2 regions of the Cellulomonas sp. GbtcB1 genome follow, and region 2 is predicted to be linked to the other one. Evidence: riboswitches for the same ligand, from Rfam matches in the RefSeq annotation. Region 2 holds a riboswitch; the other holds the start of a gene.
What was found. Region 2 has a riboswitch for ZMP and ZTP ahead of purH (bifunctional phosphoribosylaminoimidazolecarboxamide formyltransferase/IMP cyclohydrolase). Riboswitches for the same ligand answer to the same signal wherever they lie in the genome.
Positions count from the first base shown of each region.

Region 1: it holds a riboswitch for ZMP and ZTP, as region 2 does, so the genes downstream of both, glyA (serine hydroxymethyltransferase) here and purH (bifunctional phosphoribosylaminoimidazolecarboxamide formyltransferase/IMP cyclohydrolase) in region 2, are expected to answer to the same signal.

Region 1 is NZ_JAGXJG010000039.1:22,260-37,928, forward strand. Features, by position in the region: gene KVT14_RS13900 (MFS transporter) at 1-906, shown strand, start outside; gene KVT14_RS13905 (hypothetical protein) at 975-2,201, shown strand; gene KVT14_RS13910 (exodeoxyribonuclease III) at 2,298-3,110, opposite strand; gene KVT14_RS13915 (TetR/AcrR family transcriptional regulator) at 3,169-4,452, opposite strand; gene KVT14_RS13920 (ATP-binding cassette domain-containing protein) at 4,539-5,474, shown strand; gene KVT14_RS13925 (ABC transporter permease) at 5,471-6,280, shown strand; gene KVT14_RS13930 (phosphotransferase) at 6,258-6,659, opposite strand; gene KVT14_RS13935 (cytosine permease) at 6,825-8,396, shown strand; gene KVT14_RS13940 (isochorismatase family protein) at 8,393-9,148, shown strand; gene KVT14_RS13945 (bifunctional methylenetetrahydrofolate dehydrogenase/methenyltetrahydrofolate cyclohydrolase) at 9,554-10,432, opposite strand; gene glyA (serine hydroxymethyltransferase) at 10,446-11,735, opposite strand; ZMP/ZTP riboswitch at 11,800-11,887, opposite strand; gene KVT14_RS13955 (GNAT family N-acetyltransferase) at 11,949-12,455, opposite strand; gene purU (formyltetrahydrofolate deformylase) at 12,591-13,454, shown strand; gene KVT14_RS13965 (nucleotidyltransferase domain-containing protein) at 13,515-14,159, shown strand; gene KVT14_RS13970 (hypothetical protein) at 14,164-14,568, shown strand; gene KVT14_RS13975 (ATP-binding cassette domain-containing protein) at 14,583-15,368, opposite strand; gene KVT14_RS13980 (ROK family transcriptional regulator) at 15,415-15,669, opposite strand, start outside.
Region 2 is NZ_JAGXJG010000071.1:3,766-19,434, forward strand. Features, by position in the region: gene KVT14_RS18290 (thioredoxin domain-containing protein) at 1-541, opposite strand, end outside; gene KVT14_RS18295 (glycoside hydrolase family 38 C-terminal domain-containing protein) at 685-3,780, opposite strand; gene KVT14_RS18300 (carbohydrate ABC transporter permease) at 3,832-4,737, opposite strand; gene KVT14_RS18305 (carbohydrate ABC transporter permease) at 4,737-5,552, opposite strand; gene KVT14_RS18310 (extracellular solute-binding protein) at 5,666-7,024, opposite strand; gene KVT14_RS18315 (ROK family protein) at 7,300-8,529, opposite strand; gene pulA (pullulanase-type alpha-1,6-glucosidase) at 8,593-12,318, opposite strand; gene purH (bifunctional phosphoribosylaminoimidazolecarboxamide formyltransferase/IMP cyclohydrolase) at 12,544-14,175, opposite strand; ZMP/ZTP riboswitch at 14,225-14,316, opposite strand; gene KVT14_RS18330 (PLDc N-terminal domain-containing protein) at 14,351-14,581, opposite strand; gene purN (phosphoribosylglycinamide formyltransferase) at 14,647-15,303, opposite strand.

The DNA.
Region 1 (15,669 bases), on a different contig from region 2:
AGCGTCGCGACGGTGTTCTTCGACGTCGCGCACCAGTCGTACGTGCCCGGGCTGGTCGGGCTCGCGCACATCGGCGAGGGCAACGCGAAGCTCCAGGCCACCCAGTCGGTGGCGCAGGTCGCGGGGCCGGCGATCGGCGGTGCGCTGCTGCGGGTGGTGCTCGCCCCCGTGCTGCTCGCGGTGAACGTCGCGACCTACCTGGTGTCCGCGCTGGCCCTGTCCCGGATCCGCAAGGTCGAGGAGCTGCCGCCCCGCGAGCACCGCCGGCCGCTCAAGGAGGAGATCGCGGAGGGGTGGCACTTCGTCGTCCAGCAGCCCCTGCTCCGCCGGATCGTGGCCTGCACCGCGATCGGCAACCTGTTCACCGCCGCCGCGGGCGCGGTCACGGTGATCTTCGCGCTCCGCACGCTCGGTCTCGACGAGGCGGCGTACGGCACCGTGCTGTCCGCCTCGGCGGTCGGCGGCCTGCTCGGGGCGGTCGCCTCCGACCGGCTGGTGCGGTGGTTCGGCGAGGGCCGGGTGATCCCGCTGTCCGCGCTGGCGTTCGCGCCGGGCGCCGCGCTGACCCCGCTCGCGGCGGTGCTGCCGTTCCCGCCGCAGGCCACGCTCATCGCGGGCGGGGCGCTGTTCTTCTTCGCGGTCGTCGTCTACAACGTCGCGCAGGTGAGCTTCCGGCAGCGGGTGTGCCCGCCGCCCCTGCTCGGCCGGATGAACGCCTCGGTGCGGTTCATCGTGTGGGGCACGACGCCGATCGGCGGACTGCTCGGCGGCTGGCTCGGGCACACCTTCGGCGCGACCACCACGCTGTGGGTGGGAGCCGCCGGCGCCGTCGTCGCTGCCCTGCCGGTGCTGCTCTCGCCGCTGCTGCGGATGCGCGAGCTGCCGGGCGCACCCACCCCGGAGTGACGCGTTCCCGCACGTCAGCGACACGCCCGGTTTGAGATGCTTCGGGCAACTTGGGCAGAGTGGGGTCCGTGCTCCGCCTGCTGCTCTCCGCCGTCATCGGGTTCTTCGTCGCCTCGGTCGTCCTCCGGGTCGCCGACCTGGACGCCGGGTGGGAGTGGGCGTTCGGCGTCTCCCTCGGCGTGATGGTGCCGCTGATGGTCCTGGTGTCGATCGGGCGCACGTTCGCCGGCGCGCGGTCCGCCCGCCCGCAGGACGTCGAGGCCGCGCTCCGCGAGAACCGCGTCAGCCTGGCCAAGGTGCTCGAGACCCGGGCCACCGGCACCACGATCAACGACCAGCCGCTGTGCGAGATCCGGCTCGTCGTCGCGTCCCGCACCCGCCCCGCGTACACCACCACCACCCGGAGCGTCGTCAACCTGGGGCGGCTGCCCGGGCTCCAGCGCGGCGCGGTCGTCGTGGTGGCGCAGCTCGACGCGGAGCGACCCGACGTCGCGCTGCTCGACCCGGCCCCCGCGGGCTGGCAGGAGATCGCCGACCGCGACACGCACGTCCGCGACCTGCCCGAGGCGCCGGTCTGGGAGGCCGGACCCGCGCGGGGCCGCGACCGCCGGGGGCTGATCCGGATCCCGGCGGTGCTGCTCCTGGTCCTCGCCCTGGTCGGGTTCGGCGCGCGGGTCTGGCCGGTCCGCGACGAGGCGCTCGCGCTGGTGCAGGGCACGCCGCTGGAGGAGGTGCAGGCCGAGGCCGGCGCGGCGAGCGGCCCGGTCACCGACACCGAGACCGATGCACCGGTCGACCTGTTCGCGGCGGCGAACACGCGCGGGGCGGTCGACGACCTGGCCGCGGTGGCGGGCGGCACCCAGTTCACCGAGGTCGGGATCTACGGCGACTACATCGTGGCCGAGGGTCTCACCGCCCCTGGCGCGCCGACCACCGACCGGTACACCTGGCGGGACGGGGAGGCGGCCCGGGACGGCGCCGCCACGATCCAGCCCGATCCGGCCACGCTGCCCGACGAGCTGTTCGACGTGACCGCGGTCGACTGGTCGCTGGTCGAGCCCCTCGTGGCGCAGGTGCCGGAGCTGACCGGGATCACCGCGCCTGACGGGCCGTCCGTGCTCGTGCGGCGGGCGACCGACCCGGCGGTCACCACCCCGGTCGAGTTCCACCTCTGGCTCGGCGACGAGTACTACGACGCCTTCCTGACCGCCGACGCGACCGGGACGGTCGTGTCGATGCACGGCGGGCGGCCGGGCTCGCCGTCGGAGGCGTGGGAGGCGGCGCACGCCGGGTGACCTCGGCGCACGCCGGGTGACGCCGCGCGCGACCGACGCTCGCGGCACGGCGACGCAGGCGGGCGGCGCCCGACGTCGCCCGTCCCGCCGTGTCGGTCAGACGTCGTAGGTGACGACCACCGGGGCGTGGTCGCTGAACCGCGCGTCGTAGGTCGCAGCCCGGTCGATCTCCACCGCCCGGGCGCGGTCCGCGAGCGACGGCGTCGCCAGCTGGTAGTCGATCCGCCAGCCGGAGTCGTTGTCGAACGCCTGCCCGCGCCAGGACCACCACGTGTACGGGCCCGGGCCCTCGCCGCCGTGCTCGCGGCCCAGGTCGCGCCAGCCCTGCTCGTCGAACCAGGTGTCCAGGTACGCCCGCTCCTCGGGGAGGAAGCCGGCCGCCTTGCGGTTGCCGCGCCAGTTCTTGATGTCGACCTCGCGGTGCGCGATGTTGAGGTCGCCCGCGACGACCACGTCCGCGCCCTCGCCCGCGAGCTCGGCGAGCCGCTTGGTCACGACGTCGAGGAACGCGTACTTCTCGTCCATCTTCGGGGTGCCGGCCTGGCCCGAGTGCACGTACGCCGAGACGACGGTGAGCACCCGCGGCTCCGCCCCGTCGGCCGCGGGCAGCTCGAGGTCCGCCTCCACCCAGCGGCCGCTGTCGGCGGGCACGCCCGTCCCGATGCCGATCCGCACCGCGCGCATCGGCAGCCGCGAGGCGATCGCGACCCCCGCGCGCCCCTTGGTCTCGCTGGCCTCGTGCGCCAGGTGCCAGTCCGCCGCGGACAGGTGGTCGCCCAGGATCTCGTCCGAGGCGCGCACCTCCTGCAGCAGCAGGACGTCCGGTCGGCGGGCCTCGACCCAGTCGGCCATGCCCCGCTTGAAGGCGGCCCGGATCCCGTTCACGTTCACGCTCGCTACCGTCAGCACGCGGACCATCCAACCTCATGCCACCGACACGCGCGGACCGCCCCGGCGGCCGCCGGGGTCACCCCGCCCCGGCCGCCCGCGCCGCCTCGCGCGCCTCGGCGCGGGCCACCACCGCCGCCACGCCGTCGAGCACCAGCCGCAGCCCCCAGTCCGGCCGGCCGTCGTCGTCCTCGGCGACGGAGTCGGCGTCGAACGCCCCCGCGTCGAGCGCCTGCGCCAGCACGGGGTGCTCCTGCGGGTCGGTCACCGCGCGCAGCAGGGAGGCGTAGTCGACCAGCGCCGGGTGCGCGGCCGGCCCCGGGGTGCCGCCGTCGGCCTCCTGCGCCGCGGCCGCGTAGGCCCGTTCCGCCTGCGCCTCCGCGGCCACGACCTGACCCTCGGCGAGCAGGTGCAGCGACAGCCGGCCGACCACCGCCGTCCGCTCCGCCCAGCTCAGCGGCGTGCCGTCGAGCGCCCGCAGCCCGCGCTCGAGGAACGCCACCCTCGCCGGGCCCGGGAGCGCCGCGGCCGCGGGGGTCTGGACCGCCCAGGGGTGCCGCCGCGCCAGGTCGAGCTGGTCGGCGCACCAGCGCTCCAGCGCGGCCCGCCAGGCCGGGACGCCGTCGCGGGACGCGAGGCCCGCCGCGTCGTCTGCGGCCGGCTCGCCCGCGGGCGTCACCGCCTCGGCGAGCGCCGCGTCGAGCATCACGGCCAGCAGGTCGTCCTTGCTCGACACGTACCGGTAGAGCGCCATCGTCGTCACGCCGAGCCGTTCCGCGACCCGCGCCATCGACACCGCGCCCAGCCCGTCCGCGTCCGCCAGCGCGATCGCCGCCTCGGCGATCCCGGCGACGGTCAGCCCCGGGCGCGGGCCGCGGCGCCCGACCGGGGCCGGGCGCCAGAGCACGGCGAGTCCGGGGGGCAGGTCCGGGCCCGCCTCCTCGTCCCCCGGCTCCCGTGCCGCGAGCGCGCGCAGCCGCGCCCGCTCGACCTGCCGGGCGGCGCGCTGGGCGGCGAGCTGCGCGTCGAGCGCGGCCCGCTGCGCCTCGCGCTCGGCCCGGTCGGCCTCGCGCTCGACCTCGCGGACGGCGCGCTCCTGCTCGGCGCGCAGCCGCTCGGCCTCCTCCTCGGCCGCGCGGGCGGCGCGGTCGCGGTCGCGCTGCGCCTTCTCGGCGTCCTTGCGGGCCCGCTCCCGGTCCTTCTCGGCCCGGGCGGCCTCCTTCTGCGCGGCGCGCTCGGCCTTCTCCCGGTCGCGCCGCAGGGCCTCGGCGTGCTTGCGGGCGTCCGGGTCGGCGGGGTCGGCGGGGTCGAGGGCGGAGGCAGTCGCGTCCGGGTCGGCCGGCCGGTCGTCGTCGGGCTGCATCGGACTCCTTGACCGTGGGTGGATCAACTGTGTACAACATACACACCGCACCATCCGTGTACGACGTAGACAGAAAGGAGCCGACGATGGACACCCCGATGATCGAGACCCGGGCGCTGCGCAAGGCGTTCGGGTCGACCACCGTGCTGACCGGCGTCGACCTCGTGGTCCCGCAGGGCCAGGTGCTCGCGCTGCTCGGGCCGAACGGCGCGGGCAAGACCACCACCGTCGAGATCCTCAGCACGCTGCTGCGCCCCGACGGCGGCACCGCGACCGTCGCCGGGCACGACGTCGTGCGCGAGCCCGACCGGGTGCGCGAGGCGATCAGCCTGACCGGCCAGTTCGCCGCGGTCGACGAGCTGCTGACCGGCCGGGAGAACCTCCGCCTCATGGCCCGGCTCGCCCACCTCCCGCGGGCCGTCGGGCGGGCCCGCGGCGACGAGCTCCTCGAGCTGTTCGACCTCGTCGGGGCCGCCGACCGGCTCGTCCGCACCTACTCCGGCGGGATGCGCCGGCGGCTCGACCTCGCCGTCGGGCTGCTCACCCGCCCGGCCGTGCTGTTCCTCGACGAGCCGACCACCGGGCTCGACCCGCGCAGCCGGTCCGACCTGTGGGCCGTCATCCGCGACGTCGTCGCGCAGGGGGCCACCGTGCTGCTGACCACGCAGTACCTCGACGAGGCCGACGCCCTCGCCGACCGCGTGGCCGTGCTCGACCACGGCCGGGTCATCGCGCAGGGCACCGGTGCGGAGCTCAAGCGCCAGGTCGGCGCCGCGCACGTCGAGCTGCAGCTGGCCGGCGGGCGGACCGAACGGGTCGCGACCGACGCCTCCGTGCCGGACGTGCGCCGCATCCTCGCCGACGTCGAGGTCCGCCGGCTGCCCGTCGAGTCCTGGCGGGTCGCCGTGCCCACGCTCGACGACGTGTTCCTCACCCTCACCGGCCGCCCGGCGGACGCCGTCCCGGCCGCCGACGCGCCCGAGCCCGAGGCCGCGGACCTGCTCACCCGGGAGGCGTCGTGACCGCCACCGCCCTCGCGCCCACCCGCACCGCCACCCGCCCGCCCGCCGGCGGGTGGGCGCTCCAGGACACCGCCGCGATGATCGGGCGGAGCCTGCGCCGGTCCCTGCGGACGCCCGACACCCTGATCATGGGCATCGCCCTGCCGGTGATCCTCATGCTGCTGTTCGTCTACGTGTTCGGCGGCGCCATCCAGACCGGCCAGGCCGCCTACGTCGACTACGTCGTGCCGGGCATCGTCCTGCTCTGCGCGGGCTACGGCGCCGCGACGACCGCCGTCTCCGTGGCGTCCGACATGACCGGCGGCCTGATGAACCGGTTCCGCACCCTCCCGGTGCGCCCGGTCGCGGCGCTGACCGGCCACGTCGTCGAGTCCGTCGTCCGCAACGCCGTGTCGACCGCCCTCGTCGTCGGCGTCGCCTACGTCACCGGGTTCCGGCCGACCGCCGGACTCGCGGAGTGGCTCGCGACCGCCGGCCTCGTGCTGCTGTACGTGCTCGCCCTCACCTGGACGGCCGTCTGCATCGGCATGGTGTCCTCGGGGCCGGAGGCCGCCAACGGGTTCACCTTCGCGATCATGTTCCTGCCCTACGTGTCGAGCGCGTTCGTCCCGCCCGAGTCCATGCCGCGGGTCCTGGAGTGGATCGCGACCTACCAGCCCGTCACGCCGGTGACCGACACCGTGCGCGCGTGGCTGGTCGGCGCGCCGGGCGGGCAGCCGCTCGTGGCGCTGGCGTGGTGCGCGGGGCTGCTCGTGGTCGCACGACTCACGGCGGCCTGGCTGTTCAGGCGACGCGCGGCGCGCTGACCCGCGTCGGGGCCACCCCGCGCAACCGCGCCAGCACGTCGACGAGCGCGTCCTGGACCGCCCTCCGCGTCGCATCCGCCACGGAGGGATGCACGTCGGACCACCGCGACCCGGGGACGTGCTCGGTCACGTGCACCTGGGTGCCGTCCACCACCCGCGCCGCCACCGTCCGCGGCACCGGCACCCCCGCACGGCGCGCCGCCTCCTGGGCGTGAGCCGCCCGGAGCAGGTCGGGCGCCGCGCCCGCGGGCGCGGTCTTCACCACCAGCGGCTCACCGGCGGCGCCGGTGACCGCGCGCACCTCCGCGCCGCCGTCCCCCGCGAGCACGGCGGTCACCCGCGCGCGGCCTCCGAGCACCGCCGTCAGCACCGCGTCCACGGATCACCTCCCGGTCTGCCCCTCATCGTGGCAGCCACCCGACCGCGACCGGTAGCCCGCGCCGCGGCGTCGTCCGCGCGGACGCGAGCCGGGGGCCACGCCGTCGTCCCCAGGCTCGCGCCGGAGGGGGTGACCGCGAGCGTCCGCGGTGGTGGGATGGGGCGCATGACCCTCCCTCCCCCGGCGGGCGCCGCACCCGCCACCGGCCCCGGAGCCACTCCCGACGCCGAGCCCGGCGGCGCCGTCCCGCCCGGCCGCGCGCTGGCCGTCGAGTCCGCCGGCGTCGACGTGATCGCCGACCGCGACCGCAAGGGCACCCCCCGCCAGCTGTTCTGGCCGTGGTTCGCCGCCAACGTGTCCGTGCTCGGTCTGTCCTACGGCGCGTGGGTCCTCGACTTCGGCGTGTCGTTCACCCAGGCCGTCGTCGCGAGCGTCGTCGGCATCGTGTTCTCGTTCCTGCTGTGCGGGATCGTCGCGCTGGCCGGCAAGCGCGGGTCCGCCCCGACGATGGTGCTGTCCCGGGCTGCGCTCGGCGTGCAGGGCAACCGGGTCGCCGCGGTGCTGTCCTGGCTGCTCACCGTCGGCTGGGAGACGATCCTCGCCGCGCTGGCCACCCTCGCCACGGCCACCGTCGTGGAGGCGCTCGGCTGGGGCGGCGGCACCGGCGTGCAGGTCGTGGCCCTCGTGGTGGTCGCGGCGCTCATCATCGCGGGCGGCGTGTTCGGCTTCGACCTGATCATGCGGATGCAGACCGTCATCACCGTGGTCACCGCCGTGCTGACCGTCGGCTACGTGCTGCTCGTCCTCGACCACGTCGACACCGCCGCCGTCACCGCGCTGCCGTCCGGCACCGCCCAGGCGTTCATCGGCGCGCTCGTGTTCATGATGACCGGGTTCGGGCTCGGCTGGGTCAACATGGCCGCCGACTACTCCCGCTACCTCCCGCGGCACACCTCCGGCCGCGGCGTCGTCGGGTGGACCACGTTCGGCGCCTCGCTCGCGCCGGTCGTGCTGCTGCTGTTCGGCCTGCTGCTGGCGGGCTCCGACCCGGAGCTGCGCGCGGCCATCAGCGACGACCCGATCGGCGCGCTCACCACCATCCTGCCGACCTGGTACCTCGTGCCGTTCGCGGTCGTCGCGGTGCTGGGCCTCATCGGCGGAGCCGTGCTCGACATCTACTCGTCGGGCCTCGCGCTCGTCTCGACCGGCCTGCCGATCACGCGGCCCGTCGCCGCCGGGATCGACGGCGTGATCATGGTGCTCGGGACGATCTACATCGTGTTCGGCTCCGACACCTTCTTCGGCGTGTTCCAGGGCTTCCTCATCACCCTCGGCGTCCCGATCGCGGCGTGGGCGGGCATCATGATCGCCGACGTCCTGCTCCGCCGACGCGACTACGACGACCTCGACCTGTTCGACCCGCGGGGTCGCTACGGGCGGGCCGCCGGGGTGCCCCTGACGCTGCTCGCGCTCGGCACCGTCCTCGGCTGGGGCCTGGTCACCAACGCGTCCGCCGGGTGGCTCTCTTGGCAGGGGTACCTGCTCGGGCCGATCGGGCTCGGCGGGACCGAGGGCGCCTGGGCCTACGCGAACCTCGGGGTGCTGGTGGCGCTGGCCGTCGGGTTCCTCGGGACGCTGCTGCTGCGGCGCGGGGCGGTGCGACGGCAGGAGGCGCTGCCTCCGGCCGGCGGCGTGGTGGGTGCAGGTGCGGGCGCCGACGCGGGGGTGGTCCGGTGACGGCCGGGCCGGGGTACGAGGACGCCGGCAGCGCGGCGGGGGCCGGGCCGGGGCACGAGCAGGCCGGCGGCGCGGCGCGGGCAGGGCAGGGGCGCGAGGACGCGGGCGGCCCGGTGACGGCCGGCGAGCACGACCCGGCGGCGGCAGCTGGGCACGGCGCGGCCGGCGCGACGCCCGGGCGGGCCGTGCTGGTCGTGATCGACATGCAGCCCGTGTTCGCCGACCCGGGCAGCCCGTGGGCCGCGCCGCGGTTCGCCGAGACGCTGCCCGTCGTCCGCGCCCTCGCGGAGCAGGCCGGCGCCGACCGCACCGTCTTCACGCGGTTCGTCGCCCCGGAGCGACCCGAGGGCGCGTGGGTGGCCTACTACGCCGACTGGCCGTTCGCCCTGCAGCCCGAGGACGCCCCGGCGTACGCGATCGTCCCGGAGCTGGCGGCCCTCGCCGCGGCGTCGTCCGTCGTCACCGCGACGACCTTCGGCAAGTGGGGCCCGGACCTCGCGGCGCACGTCCGCCCGGGCGACACCATGCTGCTCGCCGGCGTCTCGACCGACTGCTGCGTGCTGTCGACGGCGCTCCCGGCGGCCGACGCCGGCGTGGCCGTGCGCGTGGTGGCGGAGGCGTGCGCGGGCGCCGACGACGCCAGCCACGCCCGCGCCCTGGACGCGATCCGCCTCTACGCCCCGCTGGCCGACGTGGTCGACGCGACCACGGCGGGCGCGATCCTGGCGACCACGACGGCCCCACCGGACTGACGCGGCACCCCGCGGTACACCCCTGTCCGGCTCCCTCGTCAGCCGGTGACCTGCGTACGCGCGACCGCCGATCGCACCGACCGCGCCATCGCGCCGATCGCGCCACCGCGCCGCTCGCACCGATCGCGCCACCGCGCCGGTCGCGCGGACACCGCGCTGCGCCGCGCGGCGGCCTCGCGCGCCCGCCGCACCTGAGACCCCCGCGAGGTCGGCGGTTCCGCCCGAGGTCGGCGGTTCCGCACCGGTCGCCGTGGCCGCAACCGCCGACCTCGGCTGGCGGTGACGACCTCGCACTGCACCCCGCACGCCGAACGCCGGGTGACGCCCCGCCGGAAGCGCGACGCCCGGGTGCGCGGCCGGCCCCGTGGGACCGGCCGCCCACCCGGGCGTCGGCGATGCGTGCCGTCAGGCCTGGCGCTCGGCGGACTCCACGACGTTCGCCAGCAGCATTGCGCGCGTCATCGGCCCCACCCCGCCGGGGTTCGGGCTCACCCACGCGGCCACCTCGGCCACGCCGGCGTCCACGTCGCCCGCGATGCGGCTCTTGCCCGTCTCCGGGTCCGACACCCGCGACACGCCCACGTCGACCACCACGGCGCCCGGCTTCACCAGGTCGGCCGTGAGGATCCCGGGCACGCCGGCGGCGGCCACGATCACGTCGGCGTTGCGGGTGTGCTCGCCGAGGTCGGCGGTGCCGGTGTGGGTGAGCGTCACCGTGGCGTTCACGGCCCGCCGGGTCAGCAGGAGCCCGATGGACCGCCCGACCGTCGTGCCGCGCCCGATGACGGTCACGTCGGCCCCCGCGAGGGAGACCCCGTGCCGGGTGAGCAGCTCGATGATGCCGCGCGGCGTGCAGGGCAGCGGGGAGTCGATCTCCTCGTTGACCCGCAGCACCAGGCGCCCGAGGTTGGTCGGGTGCAGGCCGTCCGCGTCCTTGTCGGGGTCCACGAGCTCGAGCACCCGGTTGGTGTCGATGCCGCGCGGCAGCGGCAGCTGCACGATGAACCCGGTGCAGGCCGGGTCCTCGTTCAGCCGCTGGACCGCGGCTTCGATGTCCTCCTGGGAGGCGTCGGCGGGCAGGTCCTCGCGGATCGAGGCGATGCCCACCTCCGCGCAGTCCCGGTGCTTGCCGGCGACGTAGGACACCGAGCCCGGGTCCTCCCCCACCAGCAGCGTGCCGAGCCCGGGCGTGATGCCGCGCCCGGCGAGCACAGCCACCCGCTCCTTGAGCTCGCTCTTGATCGCGGCGGCCGTGGCCTTGCCGTCGAGCGTCTTCGCCGTCATGTCGCGGCCCCGGTCAGTACTGCTGCAGGCCGGGGTACAGCGGGAACGCGTCGGCCAGCTTGGCCACCCGCGCCCGCAGGCCCTCGACGTCGGCGGACGCACCGGCGGTCAGCGCGGTCGCGATGATGTCCGCGACCTCGGTGAACTCGGCGTCGCCGAACCCGCGGGTCGCGAGCGCCGGGGTGCCGATCCGCAGGCCGGAGGTGACGCGCGGGGGGCGCGGGTCGAACGGCACCGCGTTGCGGTTCACCGTGATGCCGACGTCGTGCAGGAGGTCCTCGGCCTGCTGGCCGTCGAGCTGCGAGTTCCGCAGGTCGACCAGCACCAGGTGCACGTCGGTGCCGCCGGTCAGCACGGACACGCCCGCGGCCGCGACCTCGGGCGAGACGAGGCGGTCGGCGATGATCCGCGCGCCGTCGATGGTGCGCTGCTGGCGGTCCTTGAAGTCCTCGCCGCCCGCGATCTTGAACGACACGGCCTTGGCGGCGATGACGTGCATGAGCGGGCCGCCCTGCTGGCCCGGGAACACGGCGGAGTCGATCTTCCTGGCGTACTCCTCGCGGCTCAGGATGAAGCCCGAGCGGGGGCCGCCGATCGTCTTGTGCACGGTGGACGACACGACGTCCGCATACGGCACGGGCGACGGGTGCAGGCCCGCGGCGACCAGACCGGCGAAGTGCGCCATGTCGACCCAGAGCTTCGCGCCGACCTCGTCGGCGATCTCGCGCATCGCGGCGAAGTCGAGGTGCCGCGGGTAGGCGGACCAGCCGCCGATGATCACGGCCGGGCGGTGCTTGAGCGCGGCCTCGCGGATCGCCTCGGGCTCGATGAGGAAGGTGTCCGGGTTCACGCCGTACGCGCCGACGTCGTAGAGCTTGCCGGAGAAGTTGATCTTCATGCCGTGCGTCAGGTGGCCGCCGTGCGCGAGCTCGAGGCCCAGGATGCGGTCGCCGGCGTTGGCGAGGGCGTGCAGCACGGCCGCGTTCGCGGTCGCGCCGGAGTGCGGCTGGACGTTGGCGTGCTCGGCGCCGAACAGCTCCTTGGCGCGGGTGATCGCGAGGGTCTCGGCGATGTCGACCTGCTCGCAGCCGCCGTAGTACCGGCGGCCCGGGTAGCCCTCGGCGTACTTGTTGGTGAGCACGGAGCCCTGCGCCTGCAGGACGGCGCGCGGGACGAAGTTCTCGCTCGCGATCATCTCGAGCGTGCCCTGCTGGCGGGCGAGCTCCCCGTCCAGGACCGCCGCGATCTCCGGGTCCACCTGGGACAGGTTCTGGTCGAGCAGGGGCGTGTTCTCGGCGCTCATGCGTCTCCTCGGCAGTCGGCGGGCGCGGTCTGTCGACCGCACACCGATCGATGGTGTGGGGTGACCGCGGGGCCCAGGCGTCCGACCCGACGTCGTGCTGCTGCGTCGCTCCCCGGTGGTGACCCACCTGTGCGCCAGTCGCGACCGGTTCAGCCTAGCAACGTCCCCGCCGGGGCGGGGCGGGCCGTCCGCGGACCGGTCGCGGGACGAGGATCACGCCGAGGCGGGCGCCTCCGCGTCGGCCTCGCCGAGGATCCGCCGCAGGTACGCGTACGTGAGGTCCCCGACCGTCTGGTCGTGCTCGTGCGTGTAGCCGTGCTTCTCGTACAGCGCGAGGTTCTGCACCGAGTCGCGCCCGGTGAACACCCAGATCTCCTCCACGTCCTCCGGCAGGTGCGGCAGGATCGCGAGCAGCAGCTGCGTCCCGATGCCGTGGCCCTGCTGGTCGGGCGCGACCGCGAACCGGCCGAGCGTGGCCTTCTTGCCCTCGAGCACGACGCGGATCGAGCCGACCAGGCGGTGACCGGCCCAGGCGCCCAGCGTGACGACGCCCTCGGCCGCGAGGTCCGCGCGCAGCTCCGACAGGGTCTGGGTCAGCGGCGGGATATGCGGGTCGTCGTACTGCTGGGCCTCGGTGACGAACGCCGCGCGGCGCAGCGTCAGGAGCTCGCCGGCATCGGCGTCGGCGATGGGCCGGATGGTCACCTCGGTGTCGCTCATGCCCCCATCGTCTCAGGACGTGCGCGAGGTCGACAGCCCGGAGGTCCCGATGTCGCCCGGATTCCACCCGGTGGACACCTCCGGCCCGCGGACGCCCCGGGCTGCCGCGCGTCGCGCGCGGGTACCCTCCCCTGCGTGACGACCTCGACCCCTGCGGCCACCTCCTGGGTGCTGTCGCTGTCCTGCCCCGACCAGCCCGGCATCGTCGCCGCCGTCGCGGGGCTGCTCGCCGAGCACGGCGGGAACATCACCGAGTCGCAGCAGTTCGGCGACCCGCTGTCGGGGCTGTTCTTCATGCGCGTCGAGGTCGCCGCCGAGCGGACCCGCGAGGAGCTGGAGCAGGCCCTGGCCGCGCTCGCCCCGCGGTTCTCGATGGACTGGTCCCTGGACGTCGCCGGCCGCAAGGTCCGCACCCTGCTGCTCGGCTCGACCGCCGCGCACTGCGTGAACGACCTCGCGTTCCGGCAGCGGTCCGAGGGCCTGCCGATCGACATCGTCGGCCTGGTGTCGAACCACACCGCGCTCGCCGACCTGGCGGCGTTCTACGCCATCCCGTTCCACCACGTGCCCGTCACGAAGGACACCAAGGCGGCGGCCGAGGCCCGGCTCCTCGAGCTCGTCGAGGAGCTGGACGTCGAGCTCGTCGTGCTGGCCCGGTACATGCAGATCCTGTCCGACGACCTGTGCCGCGCGCTGGCCGGGCGGGTCATCAACATCCACCACTCGTTCCTGCCGTCGTTCAAGGGCGCGCGCCCCTACGCGCAGGCCCACGACCGCGGCGTGAAGCTCATCGGCGCGACCGCGCACTACGTGACCGGCGACCTCGACGAGGGCCCGATCATCGAGCAGGACGTCGAGCGCGTCGACCACACCCGCGGGGTCGCGGACCTGGTCGCGCTGGGCCAGGACGTCGAGCGCCGGGCGCTGGCCCGCGCGGTGCGCTGGCACGCGGAGCACCGGGTGCTGCTCGACGGGCACCGGACGATCGTCTTCCGCTGACCGGGGTCTGATACTTTTTCATCAGACCTGATGAAAAAGTAGTAGACCGCGAGGTCACCCGTGAACCTGAGCGACCCGATCTCCGCCGTCGTCCCCAGCCTCGAGGGGCGGGTGCTCGTCGTCCTCAGCAGGGCCCAGGCGCCGCTGACCGGGTCCCGCGTGGCCGACCTCGTCCCTGGGTCGTCGAACCCCGGGGTACGAGCGGCGCTGGGGCGACTCGTCGAGCAGGGCACGGTGCTGGCCGCCCGGTCGTCGCACGCCGTGCTCTACCGTGCGAACCGGGAGCACCTCGCCTGGCCCGCCATCGAGGCCGCGGTCCGCTTCGCGGCGCACACCCTCGACGCGCTGCGGGAACGGCTCGTCGCTCTCCTCGTCGAGCACCTGGGCCCGGATCGCGCGGCTCGGACCACCGTCGCGCTCTACGGCTCGGTCGCACGCGGGACGAGCGACCGGCGGAGCGACGTCGACCTGGTGGTGCTCACCCCCGACGATGTCGCCGCCGACCAGGCGGAGCACCTGCTCCTCGACATCACCGTGGGTGTCGAGCGGTGGACCGGCAACGCCTGCTCCGTGTACGAGCTGTCCACAGATCGCCTGACGGCCCTTGTCCGGGCCGCTGACCCGATGGTTCGTTCGTGGCTGGACGATGCCACCACGATCAGCGGCCCGGACCTGAGGGAGCTGCTGCGAGCCCACGGAGCGTGACCACATGCCGCCACGGACGACGCGGATGACCCCGGCGTCCGCCCGCGAGCGCGCCGAGATCGCGCGCGAGCACCTGCGCGTCGCGGAGGAGCGGCTCGCGGCGTGCGCCGACGGGCCGTCCCGGGAGGCGAGCGTGTCCGCGGCGAACGCCATCAGCGCCGCGATCGCCGCGGCCGATGCGATCTGCGGCATCGTGCTGGGGCACCGCAGCAGCGGCCCCGACCACCGGGCGGCCGCGGCGCTGCTCGCGCAGGTCGCGGACGGCGCCCCGCTCGCACGACGGCTGGTGCGGCTGACAGCGCAGAAGTCCCAGGCCCAGTACGGCGACTACGTCACCGCCCGGGTCGCGCGGGACGTCACGGCGTCCGCCGCCCGCCTCGTCTCGGCACTCCCCCAGTACGGCGTCTGACGCCGGCCGACGACTCAGAGCGTCGCCGGCCGGGTCGTCGGCCGCGCCGCCCGCCCCGTCGGCGTGATCCCCGTGATCGCCGCGATGAGGTCCTCGTACGACGCGTGCTCGGCGTCGAAGTCGCCGTTGATCCTCCCGAGCCGCAGCACGACGATCCGGTCGGCGACGGCCTGCACGTCGACCATCGAGTGGCTGATCATCACGACGCCGAGGCCGCTCTCGCGGAGCCGCTCGACCATGTTGAGCACCTCGGCGGTCTGCGAGATGCCGAGCGACGCCAGGGGCTCGTCCAGCACGACGACCCGCGGGTTCCCCACGAGGGTCCGGGCGACGGCGACCGCCTGCCGCTGGCCGCCGGACAGCGCACGCACCGGCGCCCGGACGGACGGCACGCGCGCGGCGAGCTGGCTGAGCACCTCCCAGGCGCGGCGCTCCATCCGCCGCTCGTCGAGGATGCCGGCGCGGCGGAGCTCCTGGCCGAGGAACAGGTTCTGCACGACGTCGAGGTTCTCGGCCAGCGCGAGGTCCTGGAAGACGGCCGCGATGCCGAGCTCCCGCGCGGCGCGCGTGGACGGCATGGTCACGGGGACGCCGCCGACCTCGATGTGGCCGGAGTCGGGGGCGAGGGCGCCCGACATCACCCGCGCGAGCGTCGACTTGCCGGCGCCGATGTCGCCGACGATCGCCACGACCTCGTGGGCGTGGATGTCGAGGTCCACGTCGACGAGCGCGCGCACGGCGCCGTAGTTGCGGGACACGCCCCGCACCGACAGGACGGGGGTGCCCGGTGCCCTGGTCATCGGTCCTCCTCCGCTGCGTCCTTGCCGCGTGCCGTGCTGCACCGGCTCATCCTGCCACCGCCATGGACTGGGCAATACCGGCGTGGTCGAGCGCGAGCGCCAGCGCCCCCCGCACCTCGGCCGCGGTCCCGAGCTCGGACACGACCACCTCGACCGGCCCGGCGGTGCTCGGCAGGGTCCGCTGCGCGAGCACGCTCCGGAAGGTGTCCAGCAGGATCGGGCCTGCGTCGGCGAGCCGCCCGCCGACGACGACGAGCTCCGGGTCGAACAGGTTGCAGGTGTTCGCGGCGGCGACCGCGAG
Region 2 (15,669 bases):
GTGCCGGGGACGCCGTCGCGGAGGGCGACGGCGAGGCGCCCGTGCCCGTGCTCACCGCCGCGCCGTCGAGCAGCGCCAGCGGGTGGATCTCGAGCGTCGCGTACCCCGCGGTCACCCACTGCTCGACCGACGCCGAGTTCGCCGCCCAGAACGTCTCGGCCTCGGGCGACCGGTAGTCGAGGTAGAGCACGAGGTCGAGCACGCCGCTGCTCCGGTCCACCACCGTCGCGACCGGCGACGCCCCCGGGTCGAGCGCGCTCGTCCGGCTCGCCGCCACCGCGCTGCCGTCGCCGGTGAGCACCACCCCGTCGGACAGCATGTTGTGCGGGCCGACCTGCCCCGCGCGGACCGACGCCTGCACCGCGAGCGCCGCGATCACGCCCACCGCGACGACGGCCGTCCCCGCGCCGGCCCAGCCGAGCCGCCTGTTGCGCCGGCGGCGCCGCGCCTGGCGCTCGCGCTCGAGGCGCGCGAGCTCCCGGGCGAGCGCCTTGCGGTCCTTCTTGGGCAGCTTCTCCTGGGCCGGGGGTCGAGAGCTCATCGGTCGCTTCCTGTGCGGGGGTCGGGCGCCGGGGCCCGCCACCGCACCGCGGCGCCGCACCCACCGGCGCCGACGCTCCCGCCCGCACCTGCCGGGACGCTGGGCCGCACCTGGGCGCACCCTGTGCGTCCCGGCGGCGCCCGTCAGGCCCGGCGGAAGCGGAGGGTGACGAGCTGGAACGGCCGGAGGTCGAGCGCGACCGCCGCGCCCGCCGCCCCGGCCGCCCCAGCGGCCTCGTCGCCGGCCCCGGCCAGCACGGCCCGCGGCTCGACCTCGCGCTCGAGCAGGTCCACCTCGGCCACCCCGGCGGCGTCGAAGCCCGCGGTCATAGTCGCCCGTGCCCGCCCGCCGTGCGCCTCGTACAGCCGGACGACCACGTCGCCCGACCCGTCGTCCGCGAGCTTGACCGCCTCGACGACCGCCCCCGGCCCGTCGACGGTCACCAGCGGCGCGACGTCCCGGCCGCCGCGGACCTCGCGCACCGGCAGGTTCGCCCGGTACCCGTCGACGACCGCCTCGGGGATGCCCGCGCCGACGTGCAGCACCGACAGGAACCGGTGCCGGCCCTGATCGGCCTCGGGGTCCGGGAACAGCGGCGCGCGCAGCAGCGACTGCCGGAGCACGGTGGCGGTGCCGCCGTCCTCGCCGACCGCGCGCGTGACGTCGTGGCCGTAGGTCGCGTCGTTGGCGACCGAGACCCCGTACCCCGGCTCGCCGACGTGCAGCCAGCGGTGCGCGCAGATCTCGTACCGCGCCTCGTCCCAGGAGGTGTTGGTGTGCGTCGGCCGGTGCACGTGGCCGAACTGGGTCTCCGCCGCGGACCGGTCGGCGTGCACGTCGAGCCCGAACGCGAGCTTGAGCAGCCGCTGCCGCTCGTGCCAGTCGACCTCGGTGACGATCTCGACCGCGCGGGTGCCGGGCCGGAAGGTCAGCTCCTGCACGATCGTGGAGTCGCCGACGGTGCGCGAGGTGCGGACGACGGCGCGGTCGGGCTTCTCGGCGACCACCTCGAGCGTGTCGGCGTCGAGCAGGTCCTCGACGGTCCGCCGGTACTCGGCGTCGATGTCCCAGGCGTCCCACTGCCGGGGCACGTCGCGGTGCACCTGCAGCAGGTTCGCCAGGTGCCCGGGCGCGACGGCCTCCCGGTCGGCGGCCAGGTCGCGCACGGACGCGAGCTGCCCGCCGGGCGTGAACCGCACGTCGAGCGCGTCGGTGCGCACCCGCAGGGCGTCGCCCTCGCGCAGCACCTCGACCGCGCCGGCCGGGCCGCCGACCGCGCCGTCGACCGCCACCGTCCCGCCCAGCGCCGGCACGCCGTCCCGCGCGTGCGGCGCCGCGTTCAGCCGCACCGTCCGGTCGCCGTCGCCGACCAGGGCCGCGAGCGCCGCGTCGATCAGGACCGTCGCCCGCGCCTCGACGTCGGCGTACGCCTCCTCCGCCTGCCGGTACACCCACCCGATCGACGACCCGGGCAGGATGTCGTGGAACTGGTGCAGCAGCACGACCCGCCACAGCGCGCGCAGCTCGTCCGCCGGGTAGGCGGCGCCGGTCCGGACCGTCGCCGTCGCTGCCCACAGCTCGGCCTCCCGGAGCAGGTGCTCGCTGCGCCGGTTGCCGCGCTTGGTCCGCGCCTGCGAGGTGTAGGTGCCGCGGTGGTACTCGAGGTACATCTCCCCCGACCACGCCGCGGGCGGCCCCCCGGCGTCGGCCAGCTCGGCCTCGGCGCGCGCGAAGAACGCGTTCGGCGACCCCAGCTCCACCTCGGGCAGCCCGCCGAGCGACCGAGCCCGGTCGGCCGCCGCCAGCATCTCGCGCGTGGGCCCGCCGCCGCCGTCGCCCCAGCCGAACGGCACCAGCGACTCCGTGGCGACGTCCTTGTCCGCGAAGTTCCGCTCGGCGTGCGCGAGCTCCTTCGGCGACAGGTCGGAGTTGTAGGTGTCGACCGGCGGGAAGTGCGCGAGCACGCGGGACCCGTCGATGCCCTCCCAGTGGAAGGTGTGGTGCGGCATCCGGTTGGTGTCGTTCCAGGACAGCTTCTGCGACAGGAACCACCGCGACCCCGCGGCCCGCACGATCTGCGGCAGCGCGCCCGTGTAGCCGAACGAGTCCGGCAGCCACACGTCCTGCGTCTCGACCCCGAGCTCGTCGAGGAAGTACCGCTTGCCCTCGACCATCTGCCGGGCCAGCGCCTCGCCGCCGGGCATGTTGGTGTCCGACTCGACCCACATGCCGCCGACGGGCACGAACTGGCCGGCGGCGACCTTCTCCTTGATCCTCCCGAACAGCTCCGGGTGCCGCTCGGCCACCCACGCGTACTGCTGCGCCGACGAGCACGCGAACACGAAGTCCGGCCGCTCGTCCATCAGCGCGACGACGCTGGCGAAGGTCCGCGAGCACTTCCGGACCGTCTCCCGCGCCGGCCAGAGCCAGGCGGAGTCGATGTGCGCGTGCCCGGTCGCGAGCACCCGGTGCCCGCCCGGCGCCGCCGGCACGTCGAGCACGGGTCGCAGCACCGCCCGGCCAGCCGCGGCGGTCCCGGCGACGTCGGCCGGGTCGACCGCGTCCACGACCAGGTCCAGCGCGCGCACCACCCGCGCGTACCGGGTCGAGGCCGGGTCGACGACCTCGACCAGCCCGAGCACCGCGAGCAGGTCCTGCCACAGCTCCCAGACCTCGACGTCCCGCAGCACCACCTCGGCGGACCGCAGCGCGTACAGCGGGTCCGTGCCGGCGGTGAGCGGGTCGCCGAGCGGCGTCGGCCCGTACCAGGTGCTGCTGCCGACGTCCGGGTTGCCCGCGGCCTCGACGTAGACGTCGACCCGGTCCTCGGACCACGGCACCGCCTGGTTCCGCGGTGACAGCCCCTTGACGGCGACTCCGTCCGGTCGGAGCACGAGGCCCTCCGCCTGGAAGCCCGGCTGCGTCGTCGTGAACCCGAGGTCGATCGCGAGCTCGACCGCGTGCCGGCCGGCGCGCACCTCGTCGGAGCCGAGCCAGCCCGCCGGCACGTCGCCGGTCATCCGGAACCACGTCGTGCTCCACGGCGCACCCCACGGCGTCCCGGGCGGCGCCGCGGCGTACTCCTGCGCGGTGGCCGTGTCGAACGGCACCGGCTCCCCCGGCGCGGTCCAGGCGGTGACGTCGAGCGGCGCGCGGCCGGCGACGACCGCCGGGGCGAGCCGCTCGTGCAGGAACCGCTGGACGCGCTGGACGACGGCGGCGGAGTGCTCGACGGGCATGGTGGACCTTCCTGACGGCGTGCGGTGATCGAGTCGAGAGGGCGGGGGGCGTCAGCCCTTGACGGCCCCGGACATGGCGAACGAGCCCCCGGAGAACCGCTGCACCAGCAGGTACAGCACCAGGACGGGGACGGAGTAGAGGATCGAGAACGCCGCGAGCCGGCCGTACGCGACCGTCCCGTAGGTGCCGAAGAAGCTGTAGATCGCGACGGCAGCGGGCTGGTTGTCCGGCGAGAACAGCAGCACGAACGGGACGAAGAAGTTCCCCCACGCCTGCGTGAACACGAAGATGAACACCACGGCGATGCCCTGGCGCATCAGCGGGACCACGATCCGGCGCAGCGCGGTCATGGACCCCGCGCCGTCGACCCAGGCGGCCTCCTCCAGGGACACCGGCACGGAGTCCATGAAGTTCTTGGTCATCCAGATCGCCATCGGCAGCGACGTCGCCGCGAGGAAGAAGATCGTCCCGGGCACCGAGTCGAGCAGCCCCAGGTACACGAACAGCGCGTAGACCGGGACCATCATCGCCGTGATCGGCAGGCAGGTGCCGAACAGGATCGAGTAGAGGAACGGCTTGCGGAACCGCATCTGGTAGCGGGACAGCGGGTAGGCGGCGAGCACCGACGCCAGCACCGTGAGCACGCCGGTGCCGAGGGACAGCACGAGCGAGTTCCACAGCGGCCGGAAGGTGGCCTCCCAGGTGAGGATCTCGGTGAAGTTGTCCGTGGTGATCGACTCGGGCAGCTTGACCGACACGGTCGCGGCGGGGTCGAGCGACGCCAGGACGATCCACGCGAGCGGGACCAGGAACGCGATGCCGACCAGCACCAGGGCGAGCGTGACGAGCAGCCGGCCGGTGCGGCGCCGGGGCGACGCGACGGACGGGACGTTGCGTCCGGCGCGCCGGCGGGCCGACGACGCGACCGGGGCGGTGGGGGCAGTGAGCGCGGCCATCAGTCCACCTCCGGCTTGAGCACGCGGATGTACACGATCGAGAACACGGCCCCGACCAGGAGCGTCACGGTCGCGATCGCCGTGCCGTAGCCGACCTGCGCGAACTTGAACGCCTCCTGGTAGGCCAGCACGGGCAGCGTCGAGGAGTCAGTGCCGGGCCCGCCGCCGGTCATCACCCAGATCAGGGTGAACACCGCGAGGGTCTGCAGGGTCGTGAGCATGAGGTTGGTCGAGATCGACCGGCGGATCATCGGCAGCGTGATCCGGAAGAACCGCTGCGGGCCGGTGGCGCCGTCGATGGCGGCCGCCTCCGTGACGTCCGGCGGCACCTCGGACAGCGCGGCGCCGTAGACCATCATCGAGAACGCGGTCCCGCGCCAGATGTTCGCCAGGATCACCGCGAGCATCGGCACCGAGATGAGCCAGGTCGGGCCCTCGAGCCCGAACCACCCGAGCACCTGGTTGAGCGTGCCGTCGGTGGAGAAGAACGCGTACAGCGCGAACGCCGCGACGATCTCCGGCAGCACCCACGCCACGACGACCAGCGCCGACACCACCGCGCGCAGCGGCTTCGCGGCGGCCCGGAGCAGCAGGGCGAGCGCCATGCCGAGCACGTTCTGCCCGATCACGGCCGACGCCCCGACGAACACCACCGTCAGGACGACGGCCTTCCAGAAGCCGTCGTCGGTGAGCAGCTCGGCGTAGTTGTCCAGGCCCACGAACTCCGGGTTCGCCGCCTTGTAGCCGGTCAGCGCCTGGTTGGTCAGCGAGCCGTAGAACGACCACAGCACCGGGCCGGCCAGGAACACCAGCATGAGCGCGACCGCGGGCAGCAGCGGCAGCAGCCGCAGCGCGGTCCGGCCGGGCCGGCGACGGGGGCGGCGGAACCCGCCCCCCGCCGCCGGCAGGGCCGGCGTGGCGGTCGTCATCAGCCGGCGGCCTGCGTCGCGTCGTCGCCCACGATGGACGCCAGCCCCTCGTCGTAGGTGGCCGCCGCCTCCTCGGCCGTCGCCTGCCCGGTCGCCACCGACTCCGCGGCCACCTGGATGTTCGACGAGATCTGCGAGTAGTCCGGGGTCGCCGGGCGGAAGTGCGTGTAGTCGACCAGCGAGCTGAAGAACTCGAACGACGGGTTGAAGCCCAGGTACTCCGGGTCCTCCGCGACGTCGGTGCGCACCGCGATCTGGCTGTTCTCGGTGTCGTACTTGAGCGAGTTCTCCTTGTTCAGCGCCGTGGCGATGAAGTCGAACGCCGCCTGCGGGTCGCCCGCGTGCGCGCCGACCGCGAGGGTCCAGCCGCCGGACATCGAGGTGAAGCCGGGCTCCTGCCCGTCCTGGGTGGGCATCGCGGCCATGCCCAGGGTGTCCTCCCACTCGGGCCAGGCGTTGTCGCCGGTGATCCAGCCGCCGGGCAGCCACGAGCCGTCGACCGCCATCGCCAGCTTGCCCTGCGGCAGCAGCTCGGTGGCGACGCGGGCGCCGACCGACGCGTCGAGCGCGATGTCCAGCGACGGCGCGAGGCCCTCGCCGTAGATCGTCTCGAGGAACGCCAGCGAGTCGGTGAAGCCCTGCGAGCCGGTGATCCACTTCTGGGTGTCGGCGTCGTAGAGCTCGTCGTCGGTGCCGTAGAGCAGCATCTCGAAGCCCTGCATCGTCGTGGCCTCGCCCGCGGCCTTGCCGGCGTACACGTTGATCGGGGTGACGTCGGGCAGCTTGTCCTTGATCGTGCGCGCGGCGGAGAGGATGTCGTCCCAGCTCTCCGGCTGCCAGTCGGTCGGGAGGCCGGCCTGCTGGAACAGGTCCTTGTTGTAGTAGAGCCCGCGGGTGTCGGTGCCCATCGAGACGCCGTAGACCTTGCCGTCGTCGCCGAGCCCGGCCTGCCGGGCGGTGTCCGGGAACTGGTCCCAGTCCTCCCACGCCTCGACGTACTCGTCGATCGGCTGCAGGTACCCCGCCGCGGCGTCCGAGCGGATCTGGAACGTGTCCTCGTAGATGACGTCGGGCGCGGTGTCGGGCGACCCGTTCATCAGCGCGAGCTTGGTGAAGTACTGGTCCTGCTCCGCCTCGATCGGCACGAGGTCGACGGTCATGCCCTCGTTCGCGGCCTCGTACTCGGACTTGGCCTTCTGCAGCAGGTCGTCGAGCTGCACGAACTGCGCGGTCTTCTGGTACGCGACGGTGATCGTCGAGTCGTCGGCGGCGCTGTCGCCACCCCCGCTGCTGCACGCGGCGGTGAGGCCGAGCGCGACGACGGCCCCGGTTGCGATGACGGTCCTCTGGAGACGCATGGATGCTCCTTTGCTCCACGTGCACGGCCCCGGGCGGCGCTGCCCCGGACTCGATAACTACAACGTCTGGATGAATTGCTGTCAAGGGTCAGGCGCGCGCCGAGACGCAACCGTGACGCGCGCCCGCCGGGCGCGACGGCGCCCGTCCTGCGCGACGAGGGCGTCACACGGCGACGAGGTCGGCACATGGCGACGAGGTCGTCGCACCCCGGCGAGGTCGTCACGCACGAGGGACGACCTCGTCGCGTCCTGACGACCTCACGGGGCCGCGGGCGTCAGCTGACCAGCAGCAGGTCCGTCGGGCGCGGGGTGAACGCGCGGCCCAGCAGGATGCACCCCGCGCCGACCGCCCCGACCTGGGGCCCGAACGCCGAGGACGCGACGGTGAGCGCGTGCCCTCCGGGGACGACGTGCGCCGCGATCTCGGCCTCCAGCGCCGCGGCGGCGTGCGGGGCGATCCGGTCCCACAGCGGGCCGCCGACCAGCACGGCCGGGACGTCGAGCAGGTCGGTGAGCACCCCCGCGGCCATGCCGACCCGCCGGCCCGCGAGCGCGAGCACCTCCCGCGCGCCGGGGTGCCCCGCGTCCGCAGCGGCGCACAGCGCGGTCACCGCGTCGTCCACCGCGCGCGGGTCGGTGCCGTCGCCCCAGCCGGGGAGGTCGACGCCCGCCGCGCGCCCCTGCTCCGCGAGCGCCTCCGCCCGCAGCACCGCGCCCAGGCAGCCGCGCCGGCCGCACCAGCACCGGGCACCCTCGGGGTCGGCGACGAGGTGCCCCGACTCCCCCGCGTTGCCGGACACGCCGCGCACCACCTCGTCGTGCAGCACCGTCGACACGGCGACGCCGGTGCCGAGGTAGAAGAACACGAAGTCCGACGCGTGCTCGCCGGGGTGCCACAGGTGGGCGCTCGCCGCGGCGATCACGTCCTTGTCCAGCACCGCGCGCAGGCCCGTGCGCTCCGCCACCGCGTCCCGCAGCGGCACGTCGTGCCACCCCGGCAGGTGGGGCGGGTCGAGCACCACGCCCGCCTCGACGTCGATCGGCCCGGGCGCCGCGATGCCGACGCCGAGCACGCGGTCGCGCTCGACGCCGGCGGCGCCGATGAGGCCCTCGATCTCGGCCACCAGGCCGGCGACCACCGCCTCGGGATCCTCCGGGACCGGCGTCGGCACCTGCGCCCGCGCGACCACGGCGCCCGACAGGTCGAGCAGCACGAACGTCATGGTCGCGGGGTCCAGGTGCACGCCGACCGCGAACCGGCTGCCCGCGGCGAGCCGCAGCAGCGTGCCCGGGCGGCCGGGGCCGCGGCGCGCCGCCTCGCCCTCCTCGACCACCAGGCCGAGGTCGAGCAGGCGGCGCGCCACGTTGGTCACGGTCTGCGGGGACAGCCCGGTGCGCCGGGCCACCTCCGCGCGGGCGAGGCCCCCGCCGGCGCGCCGGACGACGTCCAGCACGACCGTCTGGTTGAAGTCGCCCATCCGCGGCAGGTTGGTCCCGCGACGCATCGTGCCTCCGTCCGTCCGCCGGGCGACCGGGGCGCGGCGGCGCGCCCCGGTCGGCTGGTCGCATCATGGCAGACGGCCGGCCACCCCTTCGCGCGCGGCCACCGCGGCGGCCCGGGCGCGGGCCCGCACCAGCCAGGTGCCGCCGCCGACCGCGGCGAGCGCCGCGAGCAGGCCGAGCAGCAGCTGCGCGCCCGTGACGGCCAGGGGGCCGCCGGTGCCCGCGCCCGGGCCGGAGGCCGCGGCGTCGCGGTCCGGGCTGCCGTCGCCGGGGGTCCCGGCCGGGTCGCCACCGCCCGGGGCGCCGGGCGCGCCAGGACCCGGGTCGACGGGGGCAGCGCCGTCGGCGGCCCGGACCAGCACCGCCACGGTCCGCGCGGGTACCGTCACGGTCCCGCTCGCCGCGTCCCAGGTGGTCGTCCGGACCACGTCGTCGCCGCCCGCGGCCTGCACCGGCGACAGCGCGTAGGTCGCGCCGGCCAGCGCCGGGAGCTCCTGCGTCACGGCGTCCGGGGACGCGTTGAACACCACGAGCAGGCCGTCGAGGTCCGCGTCGACGTCGGGGCCGACCGTGTCGTCCACGTGCATCACGATCACGCCCGGGGTGGCGTCCGCCCCGGCGTCGGGGAACGTCAGCTTCTGCCGGATCAGGTCGGCGTCGCCGAGCCGGAACAGCGGGGTGGAGAACCGCAGCCGCAGCAGGTCGTCCGCCGCCGCGCGGGCCGTGGCGATGTGCGCGGCGGTCGGCTTGAGCGCCGGGTCGGCGAGCAGCGGGCGCATCGGGTCCCACTTCTCGGCGTTCGCCCACGCGCCCGGCAGGCCGCGGCCGAAGCCGTTGTCCTGGCCCGTCCAGTCGATGGCGTTGAACCAGTCGCCCGAGTCGTAGCTGTCCCGGTCGAGCGACTTGGACCGCAGCTGGTCCGTGCCGGCGTGCCAGAACGACACCGTCTGGGACAGGGCCGCCGTGGCCTGCGACAGCGTGTTCATCCGCACCCGGTCGTCCATCGAGGTGGTCTGCGGCAGCTTGATCGTCAGCAGGTCGAACAGCGTCTCGTTGTCGTGCGCGTCGACGTAGCTGACCACCTCCTCGGGCGAGTCCGCGTACCCGGCCGGCGCCCCGCGGTAGTCGATCTGGTCGCCACGCAGCACCTCCCCGGTGTGCGTCGGCAGCAGGTAGTCGCGCAGGTTGCCGGCCAGCCCGAGCCGGACCACGTCGGTCGCGAGGCCGAGGTCCTCGAACTCGGCGGCCGACCCCGTGTTCACCGAGGCCGCGTCACCGAGCTGCGCCTGCTGCCCGTTCGGGTCGGTCGCCAGGCCGGTGCCGAAGCCCTGCGTGAACATCGACGAGCCCTCGACCGGCGACCCGCCGTGCACCGCGTCGCGGAGCCGGTCGGAGAACGTGCCGATCCCGGTGCCGCCGAGCTGCCCCTGCGTGGCCTGCTCGAACAGCGCGTTGCCGGCGACCTCGCCGAAGTCCCAGCCCTCGCCGTACAGGTACACCGCCGAGCCGTCGACGCCGTCCGCCTCGACGGTCAGCGCGTCCAGCGCCGCCCGCACGGCCAGCATGTTCGCCCTCGAGTGGTGGCCCATGAGGTCGAACCGGAAGCCGTCGACCCTGTAGTCCCGGGCCCAGGTGACCACCGAGTCGACCATGAGTTTCTCGGCCATGGCGTGCTCGGTCGCGACGTTCTGGCAGCAGGTGCTGGTCTGCACCTGGCCGGTGCCGTCGAGCCGGTGGTAGTACCCGGGCACGACCCGGTCCAGCACCGACGTCGCGTCCTGCCCGCTCGCCGCGGTGTGGTTGAACACCTGGTCGAGGACGACACCCAGCCCCATGTCGTGCAGCGCCCCGACCATGGTGCGGAACTCGGCGACGCGGGCGCCGCCGTCCGGGTCGGTGGCGTAGGAGCCCTCGGGCGCGGTGAAGTGCCACGGGTCGTAGCCCCAGTTGAAGCCGTCGCGCTCGCGGATCGCGCCGACGGCGGCCTGCTGCTCCGTGCCCGCCGGGCCGAACCCCGTGAGGTCGCCGGTCACCGCCTGGGCGGCCCGGTCCTCCTCGATCGACGCGATGTCGAACGTCGGCAGCAGGTGCACGGTGGTCAGCCCCGCGTCCGCGAGCTCGCGCAGCCGCGCGGTGCCGTCCGAGTCCCGGGCGAACGCCAGGTAGGTGCCGCGCTCGGCCTCGGGCACGGTCTGGTCGGCGATCGAGAAGTCGCGGACGTGCAGCTCGTAGATGGTGTGGTCCACGGCCCGCTCGACGACGGGCCGGGCCGTGTCGGCCCACAGCGCCGGGCGGTACGCCGGATCGGTCAGGTCGACCGCGACGGCGTGCGTGGAGTTCAGCGTCAGGGCGACGGCGTACGGGTCGGTGACGACGTTGGTCTCGATCCGGCCGGTCGACGGCACGTAGACCTCGACCTCGTACCGGTAGCGGGCGCCGGACCATGAGGGGTCACCGGTGACGGACCAGGTGCCGTCGGCGGCGCGGGTGGTCACGACGCGGGTCGAGGCGGTCGCGAGGTCCGCGCCGGGCGCCCAGGTCAGCAGCGTGACGTCCCGCGCCGTCGGGGCCCAGAGCCGGAAGGTCGGGGTGCCGCCGGACCAGGTGACCCCGAGGTCCGCGTCGGCGGCCGAGGCGTACAGGTCGTCGAGCACGCCCGGGACCTGGACGCCGGTGAGGGCGGTCAGCCCGTCCGCGTCCGCCTGGGAGACCTGGACCTCGCCGGTGAGCAGCGCGGCCGCGTCCGTCCCGGGCGCGACGCGGAGCGCGACGGCGCCCGCGAGCGCCGGGAAGTCGGCGCGCACGTCCGCGGGCAGCCCCGCGGCGTCGTAGGTCAGCGGGACCTCGCCGGCGCCCGCGGGCCCGGTCACCGCGCCGTCGGTCACGCCGATCCCGCCCTCGGCCGCGTGGTGCAGCGCCCAGGTCAGGTCCGTCGGGTCGGCGCCGCCGAGCAGGTCGCGCGGCCAGGCGAGCAGGTCGGCGCGCACCCAGTGCGCCCGCTGCTGCCCGACGCCCGTGAGAGGCGGGTTCTCGACGGTGATCTCCAGCAGGTGCGTCGCGACGTCGTACGCGAACGACACCTGCTCGCCGTCGGACGTCGCGAACGTGTAGTTGTCGCCGCCCACCGCGCCTCCCTGGCCGTAGTTGACGTCCCACGACATCCCGTGGGCGACCTTGACCTGGTACGAGCCTGCCGGGATCTGCGTCGTCGACCACTCGTACACGCCGTCGCCGTCCGAGTCCTTGGCCCAGGTGGCGAGGCAGTCGGGGGCCCAGTCGCCGGGGCAGCCGACCTCGGACTGGTACGAGCCGGGCAGCGTCACGACCGGCCCCTGGGCGGTGTTCTGGAAGTCGCCGGACACCGGGTCCCAGTAGAACGTCACGTCGACGGGCGCGCCCCCCGGGTCGCCGGGCACCGTGTACGCCACGTTCGCGCCGCCCACGACGCCGCCGGCGCCGTAAGCCACGTCCCACGTCCCGTCGAGGGCGACCTTGTACTCGTAGTCGCCCGGCGGCAGCGCGAACGTGCCCTCCCAGACGCCGTCGGGGCGCTCGGCGAGCTGGGCGTCGTCGCAGTCGGGCTGCCAGTCGCCGGTGCAGCCCATCGCGGTGTTGTGGCTGCCGGGGACGGACACGGAGGTGAACGTGGGCGCCGGGTCGGCGGCCACGGCGTCCGCGGGGTCGTCCGCGCCGGCGGTCGCGGCGCCGGAGACCAGCAGCGCGCCGGCGGCCAGCAGGGCCAGGACGCGGCGCCGGGCGCCGCGGGGTTCGAGGGGTGTCCGGGGCGCCACGGAAGGGCGCCTGCGGGCGTGCGTCATCACAGGACTCCATCGTCGGGGGTGAGCGTCAGCAGCGCGGCTACCTGCGACTGTATCCGCTTGCAGAAAGGTGCTGCAACGATTTGCAGGTACCGGCTGCGGCCCCGACGGCACGAGGCCTACGCCTTCCGGCGCGACCCCCCGAGATCTCGGGGGGCGCGGCCGGAAGCCGTGGGCCTCGTGCGGGACCGCCCCGTGTCAGTGGGCGAAGTGGCGCGTACCCGTCAGGTAGAGGGTCACGCCCGCCGCGGCCGCCGCCGCGACGACCTCCTCGTCGCGGACCGAGCCGCCCGGCTGCACGACCGCGCGCACGCCGGCGTCCAGGAGCACCTGGAGGCCGTCGGCGAACGGGAAGAACGCGTCCGAGGCCGCGACCGCGCCGCGCGCCCGCTCGGCGTCGCCCGCGTTCGCCCGCTCGACCGCGAGCCGGCACGAGTCGACCCGGTTGACCTGGCCCATGCCCACGCCGACGGACGCGCCGCCGTCCGCCAGAAGGATCGCGTTCGACTTCACGGCCCGCACCGCGCGCCACGCGAACGCCAGGTCCGCGAGCGTGGCGGGGTCGGCGGCCTCCCCCGCGGCGAGCGTCCAGGTCGTCGGGTCGTCGCCCTCCGCGCCGATGCGGTCGACCTGCTGCATGAGCAGCCCGCCGCTGATCGGCCGGAGCTCGACGCCCGCGGACGGCGCGCCCTCGACCACGAGGAGGCGGATGTTCTTCTTCCGGCTCAGCACCTCGAGCGCCTCCGGCTCGTACGCCGGCGCGACGACGACCTCGGTGAACACCTCGGCGATCTGCTCCGCCGCCGCGCGGGTCACCGTGCCGTTGGCCGCGATCACGCCGCCGAACGCCGAGACAGGGTCGCAGGCGTGCGCCTTCGCGTGCGCGTTCGCGATGTCCGCGCCGACCGCGATGCCGCACGGGTTCGCGTGCTTGATGATCGCGACCGCCGGGCCGTCGTGGTCGTGCGCCGCGCGCCAGGCCGCGTCCGCGTCGACGTAGTTGTTGTACGACATCGCCTTGCCGTGCAGCTGCTGCGCCTGCGCGAGCCCGGCCGCGCCGTACCCGGAGGTGTAGACCGCGGCGCGCTGGTGCGGGTTCTCGCCGTAGCGCAGCACGTCCGCACGGTCCCAGGTCGCGCCGACCCAGGCCGGGAAGCCGGTGCTGACGCCGTCGACCTCGTCGGTCGTGGTGGCGACGTTGCCCATCCAGGACGCCACCGCGACGTCGTAGGTGGCGGTGTGCACGAACGCCTGCGCGGCGAGCCGGGTGCGCTCGGCCAGCGTGAAGCCGCCGCCCTGCACCGCGGCGACGACCTCGTCGTACCGGGCGGGGTCCACGACGACCGCGACGCTCGGGTGGTTCTTCGCCGCGGCGCGGACCATCGACGGGCCGCCGATGTCGATCTGCTCGACGCACTCGTCCGGGGTCGCGCCCGAGTCGACCGTCTGCGTGAACGGGTACAGGTTGACGACGACCAGCTCGAACGGGGCGACGCCCAGCTCGTCGAGCTGCGCCAGGTGCTCCGGGCGGCGGGTGTCGGCGAGGATGCCGGCGTGCACGCGCGGGTGCAGCGTCTTCACGCGGCCGTCCAGGCACTCGGGGAAGCCGGTCAGCTCCTCGACCCGGGTGACGGGCACGCCGGCGGACGCGATCGTCCCGGCGGTCGACCCGGTGGACACGAGCTCGACGCCCGCGGCGTGCAGGGCGGTCGCGAGCTCGACCAGGCCGGACTTGTCGTAGACGGACAGCAGCGCGCGGCGCACCGGGCGGCGGGTGCTCTCCGCGGTCGGGTCGGCGACGGGCTCGACGGGCGGCAGGGCGTGGGACATGGCGGTCCTCCGTGTGGTCGGTCGGGCACCACGGGGGTGCCGCTCGGGACCTGCGCACCCAGGCGGACGGTGCATCGGCGGGACTGCCTCGGCCGCTCCCTGGTGGTCAGTTCCACCTCGACGCCAGTCACGACCGGGGACGAGCCTAGCCGACCGCGCCGCCGGCGTCGGCGGCTCAGTCCGTCCGGCGGCCCTTGGCGAAGTACGCGATCGGGCCGACCCAGTTGACCAGGATCGCGAGGCCCCAGGCGGCCTTCGGGCCGTTGACCTGCGCCGGCGGCCGCTTCGCCAGGTCGCGGTAGGCCGCGGCCGTGAGCGCGAGCTGCGCCGCGGTGAGGACCACCGTGCCCACCTTGCGACGCGTGCTGAGCTCGGACCAGTGCTTCCCCGCGCGTGCGTGTCCCATGGCCCGACGCTACGCGGGCGCCTCGCCGCGCGGCAGGGGCCGGAGGTCCCGCACCGGGTGCGGCCCTAGCCGACGGTGACGGTCCGGCCGTCGACGGTCAGCCCGTCCGCGACGATCCGGCCCACCCACTCGACCAGCAGGCGCCGCTCCGCGACCTTGATCCGCTCGTGCAGCGCGGCCTCGTCGTCGCCGGGCTCGACGGGCACCGCGACCTGCGCCACGACCGGGCCGGTGTCCACCCCGGCGTCGACGACGTGCAGCGTGCAGCCGGTGACCTTCGCGCCGAACGCCAGCGCGTCCCGGACGGCGTGCGCGCCGGGGAACGCGGGCAGCAGCGCCGGGTGGGTGTTGACGACCCGGGCGGGCCACCGGTCGAGCACCGCGGCGCCGAGGATCCGCATGAACCCGGCCGACACGACGAGGTCCGGCCGGAACACCGCGATCGCCTCCGCGAGCGCGCGGTCCCAGGCGGCGCGGTCGTCGAAGTCGCCGGGCGCCACGACCGCGGTCGGCACGCCCGCGGCACGCGCGAGGTCCAGACCGCCGGCCGACGCGCGGTCGGCGACGACGCCGACCGCGCGGCCCGGGTAGGCGGGGTCGTCGTGCGCCGCGAGCAGCGCCGCGAGGTTGGTCCCGCCGCCGGACACCAGCACGACGAGCCGGCCGGCGGCGCGGGTGGCGGGTCGGGGCGCGTCGGGGGTGCTGGGAGCGGGGGCGGCCATGACCGCACACCCTAATCGCGCGCCCCGACCGCCCGGGCACACCCCCACCGACCTGCCTGCTCGCCTGCCTGCCCCCCACCTCCGCCGAGATGGCAGCTCTCGGCTGCGCCTAGGTGCTCCCCGGCAGCCGAGAGTTGCCATCTCGGCGAGCGGGTCCGGGTGCGGCAGTGCGCGGGTGGTGCGCGAGAATGGCCCGCGTGAGCAACCCGTACGCCCCGCCCTCGTCCGACCGCGCCGCCGCGGACGGCCGCGGGGGTGCCGCGGGCGCCCCCGGGCGCACGGCGGGCGGCGACCCGACCGACCCCGCCGACCCGACCGGTCCGGGCCCGGCCGGCCCCGCCGGGCCCAGCCCCGGTCCGTCCGGCC